2 regions of the Actinoplanes sp. HUAS TT8 genome follow, and region 1 is predicted to be linked to the other one. Evidence: riboswitches for the same ligand, from Rfam matches in the RefSeq annotation. Region 1 holds a riboswitch; the other holds the start of a gene.
The links. A riboswitch is a leader RNA that binds a small molecule or an ion and turns the genes downstream of it on or off. The one in region 1 is predicted to bind cyclic di-AMP.

Region 1 (9,046 bases):
TCCGACGCGGCCGTGCTCGCCTACATGGACGTCGATCTCTCGACCGACCTCGGCGCGCTGCTCCCCCTGGTCGCGCCGCTCATCTCGGGCCACTCCGACCTCGCGATCGGCTCCCGCCTGGCCCGCGGATCACGAGTCGTCCGAGGGGCCAAGCGCGAATTCATCTCCCGCAGTTACAACCTCATTTTGCGTACGACCATGGCGGCCCGTTTCTCCGACGCGCAATGCGGGTTCAAGGCGATCCGGTCCGATGTGGCCCGCCGGCTCCTGCCGATGGTGGAGGACACCGGCTGGTTCTTCGACACCGAGATGCTGGTCCTGGCCGAGCGGGCCGGCCTGCGCATCCACGAGGTACCGGTCGACTGGGTCGACGACCCGGACAGCCGCGTCGACATCGTCTCCACCGCGATGGAGGACCTGAAGGGCATCGTCCGGATCACCCGCGCGCTGAGCAGCGGAAAGCTCCCGATCGGGACGCTCCGGGAACAGCTCGGGCGCAACCCGCTGCCGGTCGACGGGGTGCCGACCGGCCTCACCGGTCAGCTGATCCGGTTCGCCGGCGTCGGGGTGGCCAGCACGCTCGCCTACCTGGTGCTCTACGCGCTGCTGCGGGTCGGGGTCGGCCCGCAGGCCGCGAACCTGATCGCGCTCCTGGCCACGGCGGTCGCCAACACCGCCGCGAACCGGCGCCTGACCTTCGGGGTGAGCGGCAAGGACGGCGCTCTCCGTCACCAGATGCAGGGCCTCGTGGTGTTCGGAATCGGTCTCGGCCTGACCAGCGGTTCGCTCGCGCTGCTGGGCGCGGCTTCCACCGAGCCGTCCCGTTTCGTCGAGTTGACCGTCCTGGTCCTGGCCAACCTGATCGCCACGGCGGTCCGGTTCCTGATGATGCGCGTCTGGGTCTTCCGTGGCTCCCGGGACCGCGCCTGATCCTCCACACCCCTGCGATCCGCCGCGGACCACAGTGCCGCGACCGACAAACTTCGATCTCTGAGCACCGACGAACGCGGCGCCCGCCACCCCGGGGCGCCGCGTTTTCGCAGCCCACAAGCGAGTCGTTTCTATCGCCATCTGACCGCGGGGCCCGAAATGCGAGACAGGTTTCGAACGATCCGCACCGTCATCGAAACCTGGCAAAGCCGTTGTACCGGTTACTGAACACCTTTCCGGTCATCTCACCCATTGGGCGCCCCGACCGGGTCCACGGGTAGTTCGGCCGAAAAATTCGGCACACGCAGACGTATCACGGAAGCAACTCAGAGGTAACAATGGGCTTTGATCGGGATAGCCGACTCTCGATCCTTGCTTCACCGGCGCGGCGACCGGAAGGTAGCAAAACATGCTCAGCAAAGAGGACAGCCGACGGCTGGCACAGTTGGAGCGTCAGCTCCGGCGCGACGACCCCGACTTCTGCGCCCGGATGGGTGGCGGCAACTTCAGCGTCCCGACCCCCAGGCCCCCGTTAGCCCTCTTCTTCGTCGCCGCCGCGATAGCCGTCGCCGCGATCCTCCTCGCCGCGACCGGCTGGTGGATCGCCGCCGTGGTCGTCGCCGTCTGGGGCGTCGTCACCGCGATCGCCGCCGGCTACCGCCTCCGCAAGTTCCGCGCCCGCTAAAGGCGTTCCCCGATCGAGCCCGCGCCCGGCACGGCGCGGGCTCGCTCACATCCCCCACCCCCGGGGGCTGGCACTCACGGTCGAAACCCGCCCCAAAACCAGCCCTCAGCACCAGCCGAGCCCGCACACCCACCCCAGCCCCAGCTGGCGCTCACGGTCCAAAACCCGTCCAAAACCCGCCACCAGCCCCAGCCGACGGCGCCGCCCAGCCCGCAGGCCCCGGCCAAGGTCCCAGCTGGCGCTCACGGCTGCAAAACAGCCCAAAAACAGCCGTCAGCACCAGCCAAGCCCGCAACCAGACCGCCCAGCCCGCTGGCCCGCCGCGGCGGGGCGCAGCGCGGCGGGGCGCAGCCCGGCGCAGCGCAGCCCGGCGCAGCGCAGCCCGGCGCGGCGCAGCCCGGCGCGGCGCAGCCCGGCGCGGCGCAGCCCGGCGCGGCGCAGCCCGGCGCGGCGGGGCGGGGCGGGGCGCGGCGCGGGGACTGGCTGGTGCTCACGGCTGCAAAACAGCCCAAAAACAGCCGTCAGCACCAGCCGGGCCCGCAACCAGACCGCCCAGCTCGCTGGCCCGGCACGGCCCGGCGTCGCGCGGCGCGGCGCGGGGTCCGGCTGGTGCTCACGGCTGCAAAACAGCCCAAAAACAGCCGTCAGCACCAGCCGGGCCCGCGCCCGACCCGCCAGCCTGGTGGGCCGCCAGGCCGCCAGGCCGCCAAGCCGCCAAGCCGCCAAGCCGCCAAGCCGGTGGGCGGGTGGGGCGGTGGGCAGGATTGGGGATTGGCTGGTGCTGGCGGCTGGAAAACGGTGTGGGCTAAACCGTCAGTGCCGGCTGGGGTTGGGTGGGTGGTGGGGTTTTAGGGGGTGGTGGCGGCGAGGACGGCGGCGCGCGGGCTGGACAACACCAGGCGGCCGGGCAGCAGGTCGGCGGCCGGGGCCATGCTCGGCTGGGCCAGAACGATCACGTCGGCCGCCACGTCCCGCAGCTGCTCGGCTATCACCGCGTGATAACTCGCCAGCTCCCCGGCCTCGAAGAACGCCCAGGCGTCCAGGCAGGGCACCGGCACCAGATCGGCCGAAGGGTCCTCATCCAGCAACAATCCGGTCGTCGGTTCCAGCGTGGACTCCACCGCGTAGGCCACCGCGATCCGCCCGCCGGCCGCGACCGCTGCTCGCGCCATCGGTCGGTCCGCGCGTAGCACCCCGGCCCGTTCGGCTTCCGGACCGATCGTCGAGCAGGTGCAGACGATCACGTCCGCCCCGCCGAGTTCCGCCAGCCGCGCCCGCACCCGTTCCTCGACCGGAATCCCGGCCCGGGCATCGGCCAGCAGGCTGGGGTCGACCACGTGCTCGTCCCGCCATCCCGGCGCCAGCGAGGCGACCAGCCCGCGGAACGTCGCCACATGAACCTCGGCGGTGTGCAGGAACCCGATCGTGCTCACTCGAACACCGTAGTGGCCTCGGGAACCCCACGAGCCCGCGCCACCGTCACCGCCTCTCCCTCGACCCGCTCCCGTCGGGCGGCTGTGAGCGGCCCGAACGTGGTCACGGTCAGATCCACTCGTTTCTTCCCGGCCATCCGTGGCCGCCACACCCCGGCGATCTCCCCGTCGAGCAGCACCACGCCGGGGTTGCCGAGGACCCGCCAGACCTCTTTGTGTCGCTCCTGGTCAGGCACCAGCAGATCCCGATCGCGGCCTTGGAGCAGCGGATCCATCGCCGGGAGCAGCCGCGCCTCCTTCGGCGTGGCGGCCGACTCCAGCGCGGTCACGCTCGCCGCCGGCAGCCACGCCTTGCGCCCGTCGATGCGCACCTCGGCCAGCTCGGCCGGCCACACCGCGCGGATCTCCGCGGTCGTGCTCTGCAGGTATTTCGCCACCTCGGCGGGGCCGGCCGGCCCGAGAAACCGCAGGTACGTCGTGATCAGCTCGCCGATGCCGTGGTTGGCCTCGGGAATCGGGCCGGTCGCCAGCGGCCCCAGCATCGCGTCGCGCCCGCGGGACAGCACCTGGACGCCCCCGGCCAGCCCGGCCTGCTGCCACACGTTCCCGGAGACGTGCCGGGCCCGGCAGGTCTTGCACTCGAACGTCAGCTCGCGCGGCACCCGCGCGCTCACCCCGGTGCTCGCCTCACCGCGGGGCATCGGCTCCCGCACCACTTCGCGGAACGCCTCGGCCGTGGCGCGCAGGGCCGCGACCCCGAGGCGCCCGCCGTCGGGGATTGCCCCGCTCTTGATCCGCGCGCTCGCGTCGGCGTCGCCGACCGGCCAGAGTCGCGCTGTCAGCGCGGCGACGTCGTCCCGCCGGTGCAGGTGTGGCGCCCCGCGGGCCGCCCAGACGGTGACCAGCCGATCGTCCTCCAGGTCGGCGGCGGTGCGGGCGGCGAGGGCGACGTGGGTCGAGCCCGGTGTGTATTCCTGCACGCCCAGGTCCAGCACCGGCAGGTCGGCGGGTCGCGCGTCGCCCCGGTCGGTGAGCCCCAGCGCGGCCAGTCGATAGGCCATCACCTGCGCACGATCCACGGTGATCACTCGCCCCACCCCCGGTTGCTCAAATGCGACGACCGTACCGCCGGGATGCGACATTTCTCAGGCGTTCCCGTCGTGCGCCGGGCAGCCCCTCCACGTACTCCCAGGTGTCCAGGCTCGTGGGGCCGTAAGGCCCCTCCTGCGGGATCGGTGGCTCGCCGGTCAATCGGTACCCGCACCGGCGCGCCACCGCGGTGCTGGCCGTGTTGCCCGGGTCGATCCGCAGCAGCAGCCGGTTCAGTCGCAGCGTGCCGCACGCATATTCGGTGAGCAGCGACAACGCGGCCGCCGCGAGCCCGCGACGCCGATAGGCGGCTCCGACCAGGTAGCCCAGCTCGGCCTCGCGCAGCCCCTCCTCGACGCCGAAGAGCAGCACCTCGCCCAGCGGCGCCCGCCCGTCGGTGGTGATCGCGAGCTGGATCCGCCGCCCGGTCAGCCGCCCCTGCCGGGCCCGTTTCAGGTAGGCCAGCCCGGCCTCGACGTCGAACGGCGACGGCATCGGCGTCCACCGGGCGATGTCTGGTTCGTCGAGGATCGCGACGAGATCTTCCAAATCGTCGGGCATCCATTCCCGCAGCACGACGCCATTGCCCGCCAACGTCAGCGGGTGCGGCAGCGGGCTGGCGGTCACTCTTCGCATCCTGCCCGGAAAGACCCGTATGCGGCTAGTGGCGATCCACAGACGACCGCTGTTGATTCCTGACCGTCCAACCGTCGGATTACCGATCGCGCCCGGCGGCGGCTTCGGCCCACCCGGTCAGAGCTTGCGCGCGCTGATCTCCAGCCCGGCGGCCTGGAGGCGGGTGACCAGCGCGTCCCCGATCCCGGTGGCCGGCGTCAGCACCCCGCCCTCGGACGGCGGCAGCGACTCCCGGTCCAGCGCCAGTGCGAGCGCCGCTTCTCCGAGCATCACCGAGGTCGCCGCATAACCGGGGTCGCCCTTGGCCCGCACCCGCGCCGTGTACCGCGCGCCGGTCGACGTCGTCGTGAAGATGTCCATGGTGAAGTGGCCGGCCTGCCGTTCCCGTTCGCTCGGCCCGGTGCCCGGCTTGGGCAGGAGACGGTCGAGCACGAACCGGGCCGGCGGCACCGCGAGCCCCGCGAAGAGGGCGCCCAGTCCCAGCTTGGTGCCGTACGCGATGACCGGCGACAGCGGGGACGCGCCGACGCTCATCGCCTCGCGGTACCGGAAGTTCCGCCCGTAGGCCCAGGATCGCAACGCGTTGCTGCGCCGCACCACCCGCGTGTTGTAGGACGCCATCACGAACGGCGCGAGTCGCCCGCGCAGCCGCGGGTCCACTTCGGAGGCCGGGAACGTGTCCAGGTCGCTCTGCCGGGGCAGTTTCGGTTCGGCCTTGCGGTCGGGGCTCAGCGAGTACGGACTTCCGGCCACCCGCCGCAGCGCCGGGTCCTTCTTCATGTCGTCGACCTGGTTGCGCATCGAGTCGATGGTGCCGCCGCTGGCCCCGCCGCGCATGCTCGTCACCACGAGCGTGGTGTCGGTCAACTCGCCCGCGCCGTCCGATTCGACCAGCTTGTGGAGGACGTGGACGCCGATGTCGGACGGGATGGAGTCGAAGCCGCAGGAGTGGACGATCCGCGCACCGGTGCTGCGAGCGAGTTCGTGGTTCGCGTCGATGCTGTCCCGGGCGAACAGCACTTCACCGGTCAGATCAACGTAGTCGGTGCCGGTCGTCGCGCAGGCGTGCGCAAGGGCGTGGCCGTATTTCGCGTACGGCCCGACCGTGGTGACCACCACCCGGGTGCGTCCGGCCAGCGTGGTCAGCGCCTCGGTGTCGGCCGCGTCGGCGACCAGAACCGGCCAGTCGACGCCGAGCCGGTCCCGAACCGCCGCCAGTTTCTCCGCCGAGCGGCCGGCCAGCGCGATTCGGGTGCCGGCCGGTGCGTGTCCGGCGAGATATTCCGCCACCAGTACGCCGACGAAGCCGGTCGCACCGTAGACGATCACCTCGAAGTCGCGTGAACGATCACTCATGGTCGGAGATTGTGCACCCCGGACCGCGTCCAGGGGAACTGGCCGGTAACAACCGCGCGGAAACCCTTGTACAGGACCGGAGTCGCATGAGCACGCAGCCGGGATCCGAACGAGCGCGGCATTTTTACCCAGTCGTGCGAGCGCTAAGCCTATGGAGAGCGGCTTTCCCCCGTATGCGCGACCACGTGGGTGGCAAGTCGCGCCACGATTGAAGAACTCAGGGAGTTATTCACACAAAGGAAGATCAAAGCGGCTAATTTGTGAGAACAAAGTCACCGGCCCCGCTTCCGGACGTAGTCAGTCCAGTGAGGTGGTGGCTACCGTCGGCAGTCCGCAATCGCGGACACCGTGGCCGGAACGCCGAGTCCTGCCTGCTGGTCACGGTCAACAACACACAGGCATGGAGCGGGGGACCCACAAGTTCCTCGGCGCGCTCGAACCGGAGCGCGCCTCGGGGTGAAGCCGCTCACGCGGCCGGGCTCCTCGGCCCGAACCCGACAGCTCACCTCGTAGGCGTGGAGGGAAAACTTCATGCTTCACCTGAACAAGCGGGTTCGTCGTGTCCTCTCCCGGCGAGCCCAGTCCCCGCGCGCCCTTTTACGGCCGATGCCGGCCGAGCGCGCTCCATCAGGGCCCCAGCACCGCGCGGTCTCCAAGCGGACCCGGGTCCGGCGTGCTCTCGGCATCACGATCGCCGGGCTGGCCGGCGCCGTGGGCCTGCTGGCCGTCGAGTCCGCACCGGCCAGCGCTGCCCCGAACGTGAACTGGGACGCCGTGGCCCGATGCGAATCCGGCGGCAACTGGCGGATCAACACCGGCAACGGCTATTACGGCGGCCTGCAGTTCAGTCGTTCGACGTGGCGTGCTCACGGCGGCGGCAAATACGGCTCCACGGCCAATCTCGCCTCCAAGAACGAGCAGATCACGGTCGCCGAACGGGTGCTGCGCAGCCAGGGGATCCACGCCTGGCCCACGTGCGGCCGCCGGGGCCTGACCAGCGCCCGGACCACCACGAAGGTGAGCCCTTACCGCCTGGCCTCCTACAACACCGCGTTGAAGACCACCGGCACCTACGTCGTGCGGCGTGGTGACACGTTGTCCGGCATCGCCGCGCGCCACCACGTCCGCGGCGGCTGGCGGGCCCTTTACCGCGCCAACGCGACCCGTCTGAGCAACCCGAACCACCTCAGGGTCGGTCAGCGCCTGGCGCTCTGACGAATTCCGGCTGGTCGAGCACCCGCAGCCACGTTCCGTCGGGCTGCCGGCGGACCACCTGCGCCCTCGCCCCGGCCCCGTCTTTCGGCGGTGTCGAGGTGAGGGCCAGGTCGCCGCTGATCAGGGTCGGCAGCGGGGGCTCGGGCTCGAACCGGGGCATCCTGGGCAGCAGCTCGGCCCAGAGCTTCTGGATCGCGGCGCGGCCGACCGTCTGGCTGCCCGGCGGGAAGGCCATCACGGCCTCCTCCTCATACAGCAGCGCGAGGCCTTCGGCGTCCTTCGCGTTGGCGCGCTCGACGAACAGGCGCGTCAGGTCTTCGGGTCGGTGGGCCTTCTCGCGTTCGGTCATGACTCCACCCTCCTCCGGCCCGATCCACAAGTCCAACAGATAGTTCTTCTAGCTACTACAATTCCTACTCATGGATTTGCGGCAGCTGGAGTACTTCGTCGCGGTCGCCGAGACCGGCAGTTTCACCCGCGCCGCCGAACGGGTGCACATCACCCAGTCCGGGGTGAGTGCCCAGGTCAAAGCGTTGGAGCACGAGCTCGGGGCCGAGCTTTTCGTCCGCAGCGGGCGGACCGCCCGGCTCACCGACGCCGGTTCCGTCGCGCTGCGCCACGCCCGGGCCGCGCTCGACTCGACGCTTGACCTGCGCGACGCCATCGACGACGTGAAAGGCCTGGTCCGGGGGCGGCTGACGATCGGGATGGTGATCGGCTGCGAGGTCGCGCCGCTCTTCGACGCGCTCGCCGCCTTCCACGACGATCATCCGGGCATCGAGGTCGAGCTGACCGAGGCGAATTCGGATCAGCTCGTCGCCGGTGTCCGGGCCGGCGCGATCGACGTCGCTCTGGCCGGGCTGGCCGGCGAGCCGCCGGAACATCTCGCGTCGCACGTCATCGTCAGCGAGCCGCTCGTCGCGCTCACCTCCCCCGGCAGTGAGCTGGCGCGACGCGGCCGCCTGGCGATCACCGGGCTCACCTCGTACCCAATAATCTGTCTTCCGCAAGGCACCGGCATCCGTGACGTGCTCGACCGGGCCGGGATGGCCGGGCTCGGGCTGCGACCGCAGGTCGCACTCGTCGCGACGTCGCCGGAAACCGTCGCCGGCCTGGCCCGCCGGGGTCTCGGGGTGGCCATCCTGAGCGAGTCGATGGCCGCCGCCCACCCGGATCTGATCGCCGTCCCGATCGACGGCATCGAGATCCCGGCCCTGCTGGCCCTGGTCTGGGTCGAGCGCACGAGTCCGGCGCTCGCCGCCTTCCTCAAGCACTGCCGAGCCGCCTTCGGCTGACCCTCAAAAAACCATCAAAATCCGCTTACGGTACGGCCATAGCACCGCCCTGACATGCGGAAAGGCCCCCGCCGCGCTGATCGCGACGAGGGCCTCCCGGCCTGTCAGGTGTTACCGCGTGATCGTCCGGAAGTAGACCTTGGCGGCCGAGGTGTTACCGGCCTTGTCCACCCCCCAGTACGAGATCCGCAGGATGCCCGTCTTCACGCCGGTGACCCGGACGCTCCACGTGCTCCCGCTGAACGACGCGTTCACCACCTCAGCCTTGGCCAGGGCGGACGTCCGCGAGGACGCCTTGACCCACTTGCCGTGGCTGTAGTAGTACCAGTGGCTGCCCCGCTGCTCGGTCAGCTTGACCCGGACCGAGCGGACACCGAGACCGGTGTCGCTGACCGAGCCGGTGACCT
Region 2 (9,046 bases), 160 kb from region 1:
ACGAGATCGGAGCACCACCCCATGCCAGAGACAGCGGTTGCCGATACCGCTCCCGCGATTCCGCTCAAGGAACTCGCGCAGCGGCACGGCCTCACCTCTTCCGGACGGCTGGTCGGACCGTTGGAGTACCTCACCCAGTTGTGGGGTTACCGGCACTTCATCACCGCGCACGCCAAGGCCAAGACGGTCTCCGCGCTGGGCACGACGCACCTGGGCACGCTGTGGCAGGTTCTCACCCCGGCCCTGAACGCGTTCGTGTACTACATCATCTTCGGTGTCATCATCGGCACCGGCGCGAACAGCACGAACTTCATCGCGTACCTCTGTATCGGTGTTTTCGTGTTCGGTTTCTCGCAGACCATCGTCGGTCAGGGCGCCAACGCGATCACCGGAAACCTCGGCCTGATCCGGGCGCTGCACTTCCCGCGGGGCAGCCTGCCCCTGTCGACCGCCCTGGTGGAGATCCGCAACTTCGTCACCGCGCTCGGTGTGCTGCTGGTCATCGTGCTCTTCACCGGTGAGCGGCCCGACCTGACGTGGCTGCTGGTCCTCCCGGCGCTGCTGCTGCAGTCGCTGTTCAACGTCGGCCTGGCGCTCTTCTTCGCCCGGCTGGGTTCCAAGATGCGCGACATCAAGCAGCTGATCCCGTTCATCATGCGCTTCTGGATGTACGCGTCGGCCGTGCTCTACCCGGTCACCCGGTTCACCGATCACCTGCACGGATGGAAGCTGCACCTGATCGAGGCGAACCCGATGCTGGTCTTCATCGAGCTCTACCGGCACTCGCTGATGGAGAACGTCAAGCTGGCCGGCAGCCCGCAGCTCCTGTGGACCGAGGCCGCCATCTGGGCCGTGGTCGTGAGCATCGGCGGCTTCCTCTACTTCTGGCGCGGAGAGAAGGGCTACGGCCGTGGCTGACATCGAGAAGGTCCCGACCGTCATCGCGGACAACGCGCACATCGTCTACAAGATCGTCGGAGCGATCGGGGCGAACCAGGTCAGCCCGCTCTCGGCTCTCAAGCGGCTCGTGACCAAGACCAACTCGGCCAACGTGCGCGAGGTGCACGCGGTCAAGGGCGTCAGCTTCGTCGCCTACAAGGGTGAGGCGATCGGCCTGATCGGCAGCAACGGCTCGGGCAAGTCGACCCTGCTGCGCGCGGTCGCCGGTCTGCTGCCGGTGGCCCAGGGCGCGATCTACGCCTCCGGCCAGCCGTCGCTGCTGGGCGTCAACGCCGCCCTGATGAACGACCTGTCCGGCGAGCGCAACGTCGAGCTGGGCTGCCTGGCCATGGGCATGAGCCCGGCCGAGGTCAAGGAGAAGGCGGCCTCGATCATCGAGTTCTCCGGCATCAACGAGCGCGGCGACTTCGCCTCGCTGCCGATGCGGACGTACTCGTCCGGCATGGGGGCCCGGCTGCGCTTCGCGATCGCCGCGGCCAAGAAGCACGACGTGCTGCTGATCGACGAGGCGCTGGCCACCGGTGACGCCAAGTTCCGCCGCCGCAGCGAGGCGCGGGTCCGCGAGCTGCGCAAGGACGCCGGCACGGTGTTCCTGGTCAGCCACAGCGAGCAGTCGATCCGGGACACCTGCGAGCGGGTGATCTGGCTGGAGTCCGGCGAGATCCGCGCCGACGGCGACACCGAGGAAGTGCTCAAGGAGTACGAGACCTACATGAAGAAGTAGGTCCTCACGACGAAGCAAGAAGCCCGGGCCGTCGGCCCGGGCTTCTTGCGTATCAGGTCACTGACAGATGTACGTGATTCGTATGGTCGGTCGACGGCGTCCCGCCCGCACCCGAGTAGGACTTCCAGCCGCTGCTCGGCAGCCAGATCCGTTTGAACCAGATCACGTAGAGCACGCCGAGCGTGTCCGCGTTGTGGATGAAGTAGTTGGCCAGGTTCGTGCCGTACGTCTTGCTGCTGCCGGTCGCCACCCCGCCGAAGCCGCCCTTGTCGGCGGCGAAGTCGCAGGCCCGGCCCTTCGGGTGTTCCCCGCTGTTCTGATGCCGGAAGCAGGCCACGTAGTGGTTGAAGCCGGCCGCCTGGGCCTGCTTCAACGCGAAGTTCAGGCGCGGGGTGATGCAGCCGGTGGTGGTCGGATCATCCACGGTGCAGCCGCCGGAGAGGCTGCCGGAGGGCTTGGACGCGTCCGTGCTGCCGCCGGAGCTGCCCGAGTCGTCACCGGAGTCGCTGCCCTGGTTCGCTTCCTTGAGCGCCTGCTCGGCCTGCGTCTTGCGGGCGGCCATCACGTTCACCTGCCGCTGCTGGTCGACGATGGTCGCGTCGATCGCGGTCTTGGCCTTGACCTGATTGTCCCGGGTGGTCCGCAGGTCGGAGACGGCCTGGTTCTGCCGCTCGGCCACGGTGGTCAGCAGCTGGGCCCGGTCCAGGAAGCCTTCGGTGGTGTCGGCGCTGAGCAGCGCGCTCAGCGGCCCGAGCCGGCCCATCGTGTAGGCCTGCACGGCGTACATGTTCAGGGATTTCTGCTGGGGGCCGATCGCGGCGTCGAGCTCTTTGAGCGTCGCGGCCAGCTTGGTCTGCTGCGTCTTGGACGTCTGCAGTTTGGTCTTGGCCGTGACGTAACCCTTGGAGGCCTCGTCGAGTTTGTCGAGCAGGGACTTGGAACCGCCCTCACCGTCGTCGCCGGACTCCCCGGGGGCGGCGAGGGGCCGGGGTGCCGCGGAGGCCGGCGCGCCGGCGCCGACTATCGCGCATGCGGCGACCAGCAGCGCGAGAACCGCCACCCATCGTCGCCGCGCAGTCACATGCTGCACTGGCTTGTTTCCTTCCGTCGGCCGCCGGCCGGGTTAGCTGACGGGTTCGGGACGAAGGAAATCCCTACCGCTGTCGCGGATTCACCCCGGAGGAAACGTGGATCCCCGGCTCGCTCGTTGTTGCGATTAGGCGGCGGTTCCCTGGATGGGAACCGGGACCGACCATACCCACTCGATCGAGGAATCGACAGTTCTCGTACCCATTGCTACGGCCCGGTCACCACTGGTGACACCATTACGGAAAGTCGTTAACAGGTAACGGTTTTGACGGTTTCTCCGGTCCTGATACCGCGTGATATCTCAGGTAAACTGGCCGCCGGTCCTGCCAGGACGGCACCGCCCCCGAGTTGCCGGCAGGCCGCCGCCCAATCGCCGAAAGGTGAGCCGGGGAACCAGGTAGTTGGGGTGAATCCGCGTAATGCGGTAGGGATAGCTTCCGTCCCGAACCCGTCAGCTAACTCGGTCGGCGGTGACTAGGAAGGATTGTTGATGACCGCACGTCCCCGCCGGTGGCTGATACTTGCCCTGGCGCCGCTTGTGGCCGCCACCGCGATGTTCGTGGCACCGGTCACGCCGGCACAGGCCGCACCCAGCGGCAGCTCGTCGACCCCCGCGGAGGGTGACGACAGCGATGACCTCTCCGCGCAACTCGAGACGACCAACCGCCGGTTCGTCAACGCCAAGGCCGCCTACGCGACCTCGGTGAAGAACCAGGCCGCTCTGAACGTCAAGAAGGCCGCTGCCGAGAAGACGCGGGACGCGCTGATCCCCGAGGTCAACGCGATCGCCCGGCAGCAGTACGAGTTCGGCACGCTGAACAGCCTGAGCTTCCTGCTCCAGGCCAACGACTCGTCCGACTTCATCGCCAAGGCGGTCTCCCTGGAGGAGATCAACAAGCTTCACGACGCGAAGCTGAACGAGCTGAACACGGCGCTGGCGACGATCAACGACAGCAAGGCGAAGATCGACGCCGAGGTCAAGAACCAGAAGACCCAGCTCACGATCCAGCAGAAGCAGCACGACTCGGCCGAGGGCCAGCTCGAACTGCTCGGCGGCGGGACCGGCATCAACAAGACGATCACCAACGGTTTCGTCGACGCGGTCTCCAAGGTCGCGGCGCCGGCACCGCGCAACTCCGAGGGCGGCTTCTCGCCGGAGTCCTGCAACCAGGACGACCCGACGACCGACGGCTGCATCACCAAGCGCACCCTGCACCTCTATCAGGAGGTGAAGAAGGCCGGGTTCAACCGGTTCGTCGGCTGCCATCGCAACGGCGGTCCGTTCGAGCATCCCAAGGGCCGGGCCTGCGACTGGTCCCTGCAGAACAGCGGCTTCTCGGTGGCGCACAACGACGACATGATGCGGTATGGGAACGACCTCACCGCGTTCCTGGTACGCAACGCCGACCGGCTCGGGATCTACTACGTGATCTGGTACAAGCAGATCTGGTTCCCGGCGACCGGCAACTGGCACGCCTACCACGGTCCGAGCGACCACACCGACCACGTGCACGTGTCGCTGCTGTAGCGCTCGACGACAGCACGAGAAAGCCCCCGGTCCGCGTGGACCGGGGGCTTTTTTCACGCCGTACGCGAAGAAATCATGGATGCGGGGTGGCCCGGCGGACCGGAGCGCGGCCCGCGGGCTGCGTCGGCGAGGGACCGACCGGACCGGCCGACGGAATCGGCATGGTCACCGGGCGGACCTGGGTCACTTCGATTTCTTTGCCGTGGTGCAGCAGGGTGAGTCGGGCCGAGCCGCCGCCGTTGCGCAGCGAGTAGGTGACCTCGTCGGCGGTGACGTTGACTCGTAGGCGCAGGCCGTGCCAGAGCAGCGAGAAGTCGAGGTTGTTGATCCGGCTGGGCAGTCGCGGTGCGAACGCGAGTTGTCCGTTGAAGTCGCGCATGCCGCCGAGGCCGGCGACCAGGGCGATCCAGGATCCGGCGAGGGACGCGACGTGGACGCCGTCGCGGGCGTTCTGGTGCAGGTCGTGCAGGTCCATCAGGGCGGCCTCGCCCAGATAGTCGTGGGCCAGTTCGAGGTGCCCGGTCTCGGCTGCCATCACCGCCTGGATACACGCCGACAACGACGAGTCGCGGACGGTGCGGGCGTCGTAGTAGGCGAAGTTGCGGACCTTCTCCTCCGGGGTGAACGCGTCACCCCGGATGTACATGGCCATCACCATGTCGGCCTGCTTGACGACCTGCTTGCGGTACAGGTCGAAGTACGGGTAGTTCAGCAGCAGCGGATACCCCTCCGGCGGGGTGTTCTCGAAGTCCCACTCCTCCAACCGGGTGAAGCCTTCGCACTGCTGATGCACACCCAGTTCCTTGTCGTACGGGATGTGCACCGCCGCCGCCGCATCCCGCCACGACGCGGCTTCCTCGTCGTCCACACCGAAGCGGCGGGCCAGGTCCGGGTGCCGTTTGCAGGCGTCCACGGCGGTCATCAGGTTCTGCTGGGCCATCAGGTTGGTGTAGATGTTGTCGTTCACGATCGCCGTGTACTCGTCCGGGCCGGTCACCCCGTCGATGTGGAACCGGCCGTGCCGATCGTGGTGCCCCAGCGACCGCCACAACCGGGCCGTCTCCACCAACAACTCCAGACCACACTCACGCTCGAAGTCGTAGTCCCCGGTGGCCTGCACATACCGGCGCACCGCATCAGCAATATCCGCGCCGATGTGGAAACCCGCCGTCCCCGCCGGCCAATACCCCGAACACTCCTGACCACGGATCGTGCGCCACGGGAACGCCGCCCCCTGCAACCCCAACGTTTGCGCGCGCTCCCGCGCCAGATCCAGGGTCGAGTGCCGCCACCGCAGCACATCCGCCGCCGCCGACGGCTGCGTATAGGTCAACGCCGGGAGCACGAATGTTTCGGCGTCCCAGAACGTGTGCCCGTCATAACCCGGCCCGGTCAGGCCCTTCGACCCGATCGGGCGTTTCTCGGCCCGCGCCCCGGCCTGCAGCGTGTGGAACAACCCGAACCGGACCGCCTGCTGCACCTCCGGGTCACCCTCGACCCGCACATCAGAGTGATCCCAGAACGCGTCCAGATACTCCCGCTGCTGCTGGACCAAACCCTCCCAGCCGTCCAGACGGGCACTGGCCAGCGCCGCACCCACCTGATCCCGCAGGGCGGGCAGCGATCGGACACTCGACCAGCCATACGCAGCGAGTTTCACCACGCGTAGTTTCTGCCCCGGCTCCAACCGGCACGCCACCGTCGTGCGCAGCCAATCACCGTGGCCCTCGGTGGTGATCGCGTGCCGGCCCGGGGTCTCCACCAGATGCTCGATCGCCGTGGCCATCCGCAGATCACTGGCCTTGGTCCGATGCACCAGCAACCCACCCGAGCGCTGCTCCAACATCTCCTCGGCCACCAACGGCTTCTCCAGCACCGCCGCGACCCGCGGATCCTTACTACTCGGCGGCAACTGCTCGTTGGCCACCAACTCCGACTGCAGAATCAACCGGGCCGCCCCGTCCAAGGGCTCCACCTCGTACAGGAACGCGACGATCGCCCGCTGCGTGAACGACACCAACCGCGTCGTCCGCACCCGGATACCCTGACCCGACGGCGACACCCACTCCACCGTCCGTTCCAGGGTGCCGGCCCGCAGATCCAGACACCGCTCATGCGACCGCAACTCGCCGTAACGCACATCGAACGGCTCGTCATCGACCAACAACCGCATCAACTTCGCGTTGGTCACGTTGACCATCGTCTGGCCGGACTCCGGAAACCCGTACCCACCCTCGGCATGCGGCAACGGCCGCAACTCGTAAAACGAGTTCAGGTACGTACCCGGCAAGCCATGCGGCTCGCCCTCATCCAGATTCCCGCGTATCCCGATGTGCCCGTTCGAGAGCGCGAACACCGACTCTGACTGGGCCAGCAGGTCCAAGTCCAGCCGGGTCTCCCGGATGTGCCAGGGGTCGACGGGGTAGGCCCGTTCACGGATCACGGTCGTGCCTCTTCTTGAAGGTGAATTAGAGAAGTTCGGAAAGATCGGTGACTACGACGTCGGCACCGTTCTCGCGCAGCGCGTCGGCCTGGCCGACCCGGTCCACGCCGATCACGACACCGAAGCCGCCGGCACGGCCGGCCGCCACGCCCGCCTGAGCATCCTCGAAGACGGCGCAGCTCTCCGGCGGGAGGCCGAGCAGCTTCGCCCCGTGCAGGAACGTGTCCGGCTTGGGCTTGCCGGGCAGGCTGAGCTCGCGCGCGACGACGCCGTCCACCCGGGCCTCCAGGAGGTCGGCGATGCCGGCCGCCTCGAGCACGTCCTTGCAGTTGGCGCTGGCCGACACGACCGCACGGCGCAGACCGGCGGCCTTGGCGGCCTTCAGGTACTCCACCGAGCCGGGGTAGACCTGAACGGCGCCTTCTTTGATCTTCTGCAACACGAGGATGTTCTTGCGGTTGCCGACGCCGTTGACGGTGTCCTGGTCGGGATCGTCGTCGGGAGTGCCCTCGGGCAGGGTGATGCCACGAGAGGCGAGGAACGTGCGAACGCCGTCAGCACGCTGCCGGCCGTCGACATATCGGTGATAGTCGACGCCGGAATCGAACGGCACGAACGGTTGATCATGCCGCTCGGACCACGACTTGAGAAACACGTCGAACGTTTGTTTCCACGCGGCACTGTGCACAAGGGCGGTGTCCGTCAGCACCCCGTCAAGATCGAAAAGGCAAGCGGTCACCTGGGAAGGAAGTCCGAGCACGCGCCCAATGTAGTCGCACCCGCCCCAGGACGAGAGGCGAAGGGCTCCTTCACATTTCCTGGGTGTTTCATAAGCGGCTCAAGCTGCTGTTTCAGCTCTCAGCTCAACGAAGCAAGATCCATTCGCAGGCCGATCGACGTACCGATGGGCCCGGTCGCGGTCGTCACCTCGTCGCACAGCTGGTGCGCCAGCCACAGACCACGTCCCCCGATCTCGTCAGTGCCGGGGAGAAGCTCACCGTCCAGACCCCCGTCCGGGATGCCCGGACCGGAGTCGGTGACCACACACCAGACCGAGCCGGACTCCAGCCGCAGCACGATCCGGCCGTGCCCGCCGGCGTGCAGGACCACGTTGGTGATCACCTCGTTGACCGCCAGCACATAGCCCGACAGGCGGTCGCCGGTCACCCCGACGGTCGGCAGCAGACGTGTCACCTCGTGCCGCAGCACGGTGATGTCGCCGTGCCCGAACGGCCGGTCCATCAGCACCGGAGAGGCCGACCGTGAAGGGGCGGCATCCGGCCTCGGCTCCACACCGGGAGCCGAGCGCACGCTCTGGCCGATCCTGTCCTCCACCGTCGTGCAGCCTACGCGCTGTGGCCGCTCGGTGGCAGGAGGCATCCGCGATCCTGCCCGGAAGTGGCCTTCGTTGTTCACCGATCCCACCTCACTCAGCGCCAGCCCACATCGATCCGGTCGCCACGTTCGTCGAAGAAGTGCAACGCGTCCATCTGCACCGACACCGTCAACGGGTGTCCGGGATTGACCGCCGGGTACGGCGCCAGCCGCACCGACAGCTCGGCCGGCTTACGGTGGTGGCGGCCCGGGTCGTTCAGCAGACTGACCGGCGCCCCCTTGGCCTCCGCGGCCGCCGCCGGCGACTTGGTGAACCGCTGCAACGCTCCACCCAGCCGCTTCAGCGCACCCCCGGAGGCGGCCCGCTCGGGAACCGTGCCGCCGACCTCGTCGACCACGATCGCGGTCGCGCCGACGTCCAGGTAGGCCAGCGACTCGTGCCCGTGGTGCTCCAGGTAGCGGATCCGGCCGTGCAGGACCGACCCGGGCGTGTCGGGCGTGACCGGGGTGAGCGCCTCGGCCCGGACGCCGACCACGATCCGGTCGCCGTGATAGCGCGCCACCGCCCGCGACCGCGGGTCCGACCACGGCAGGTAGAGGTTCTGCTCACCGAAGTTCAACGCCACGTACCGGTCCAGGTGCACGTAGACCTGGGCTTCGAGCAGGTTCATCCGCGGCGAGCCGAGGAAGGCGGCGACGTAGAGCGTGGCCGGACGGCGGTAGACCTCGGTCGGCGTACCCAGGTCCTGCAGCACCCCACGCCGCATGATCGCCACCCGATCGGCCATGGTCAGCGCCTCGGCCTGGTCGTGCGTCACGTACATGGTGGTCACGCCCAGCTCGCGGGTCATGCTGGTGATCTCCGCGCGGAGCTCGGCCCGCAGACCGCTGTCCAGGTTGGAGAGCGGCTCGTCCATCAGGAAGATCCCGGGCCGGCGGACCATCGCCCGGCCCATCGCGACCCGCT

Region 2: linked by a shared signal. The riboswitch ahead of ACSHV8_RS39360 (coiled-coil domain-containing protein) and the one ahead of ACSHV8_RS38650 (transglycosylase family protein) in region 1 are both predicted to bind cyclic di-AMP.

The regions. Positions count from the first base shown of each region.
Region 1 covers NZ_CP195646.1:8,692,025-8,701,070, forward strand. The annotation lists gene ACSHV8_RS38620 (glycosyltransferase) at 1-930, shown strand, start outside; gene ACSHV8_RS38625 (DUF3040 domain-containing protein) at 1,340-1,615, shown strand; gene ACSHV8_RS38630 (hypothetical protein) at 2,464-3,048, opposite strand; gene ACSHV8_RS38635 (winged helix DNA-binding domain-containing protein) at 3,045-4,136, opposite strand; gene ACSHV8_RS38640 (GNAT family N-acetyltransferase) at 4,156-4,764, opposite strand; gene ACSHV8_RS38645 (saccharopine dehydrogenase family protein) at 4,891-6,129, opposite strand; cyclic di-AMP (ydaO/yuaA leader) riboswitch at 6,479-6,659, shown strand; gene ACSHV8_RS38650 (transglycosylase family protein) at 6,661-7,344, shown strand; gene ACSHV8_RS38655 (YybH family protein) at 7,316-7,693, opposite strand; gene ACSHV8_RS38660 (LysR family transcriptional regulator) at 7,764-8,639, shown strand; gene ACSHV8_RS38665 (ExeM/NucH family extracellular endonuclease) at 8,751-9,046, opposite strand, start outside.
Region 2 covers NZ_CP195646.1:8,854,201-8,863,246, forward strand. The annotation lists gene ACSHV8_RS39350 (ABC transporter permease) at 22-918, shown strand; gene ACSHV8_RS39355 (ABC transporter ATP-binding protein) at 911-1,684, shown strand; gene ACSHV8_RS39360 (coiled-coil domain-containing protein) at 1,737-2,774, opposite strand; cyclic di-AMP (ydaO/yuaA leader) riboswitch at 2,781-2,917, opposite strand; cyclic di-AMP (ydaO/yuaA leader) riboswitch at 3,127-3,258, shown strand; gene ACSHV8_RS39365 (coiled-coil domain-containing protein) at 3,264-4,301, shown strand; gene ACSHV8_RS39370 (glycoside hydrolase family 65 protein) at 4,375-6,744, opposite strand; gene ACSHV8_RS39375 (HAD family hydrolase) at 6,770-7,504, opposite strand; gene ACSHV8_RS39380 (ATP-binding protein) at 7,603-8,079, opposite strand; gene ACSHV8_RS39385 (ABC transporter ATP-binding protein) at 8,175-9,046, opposite strand, start outside.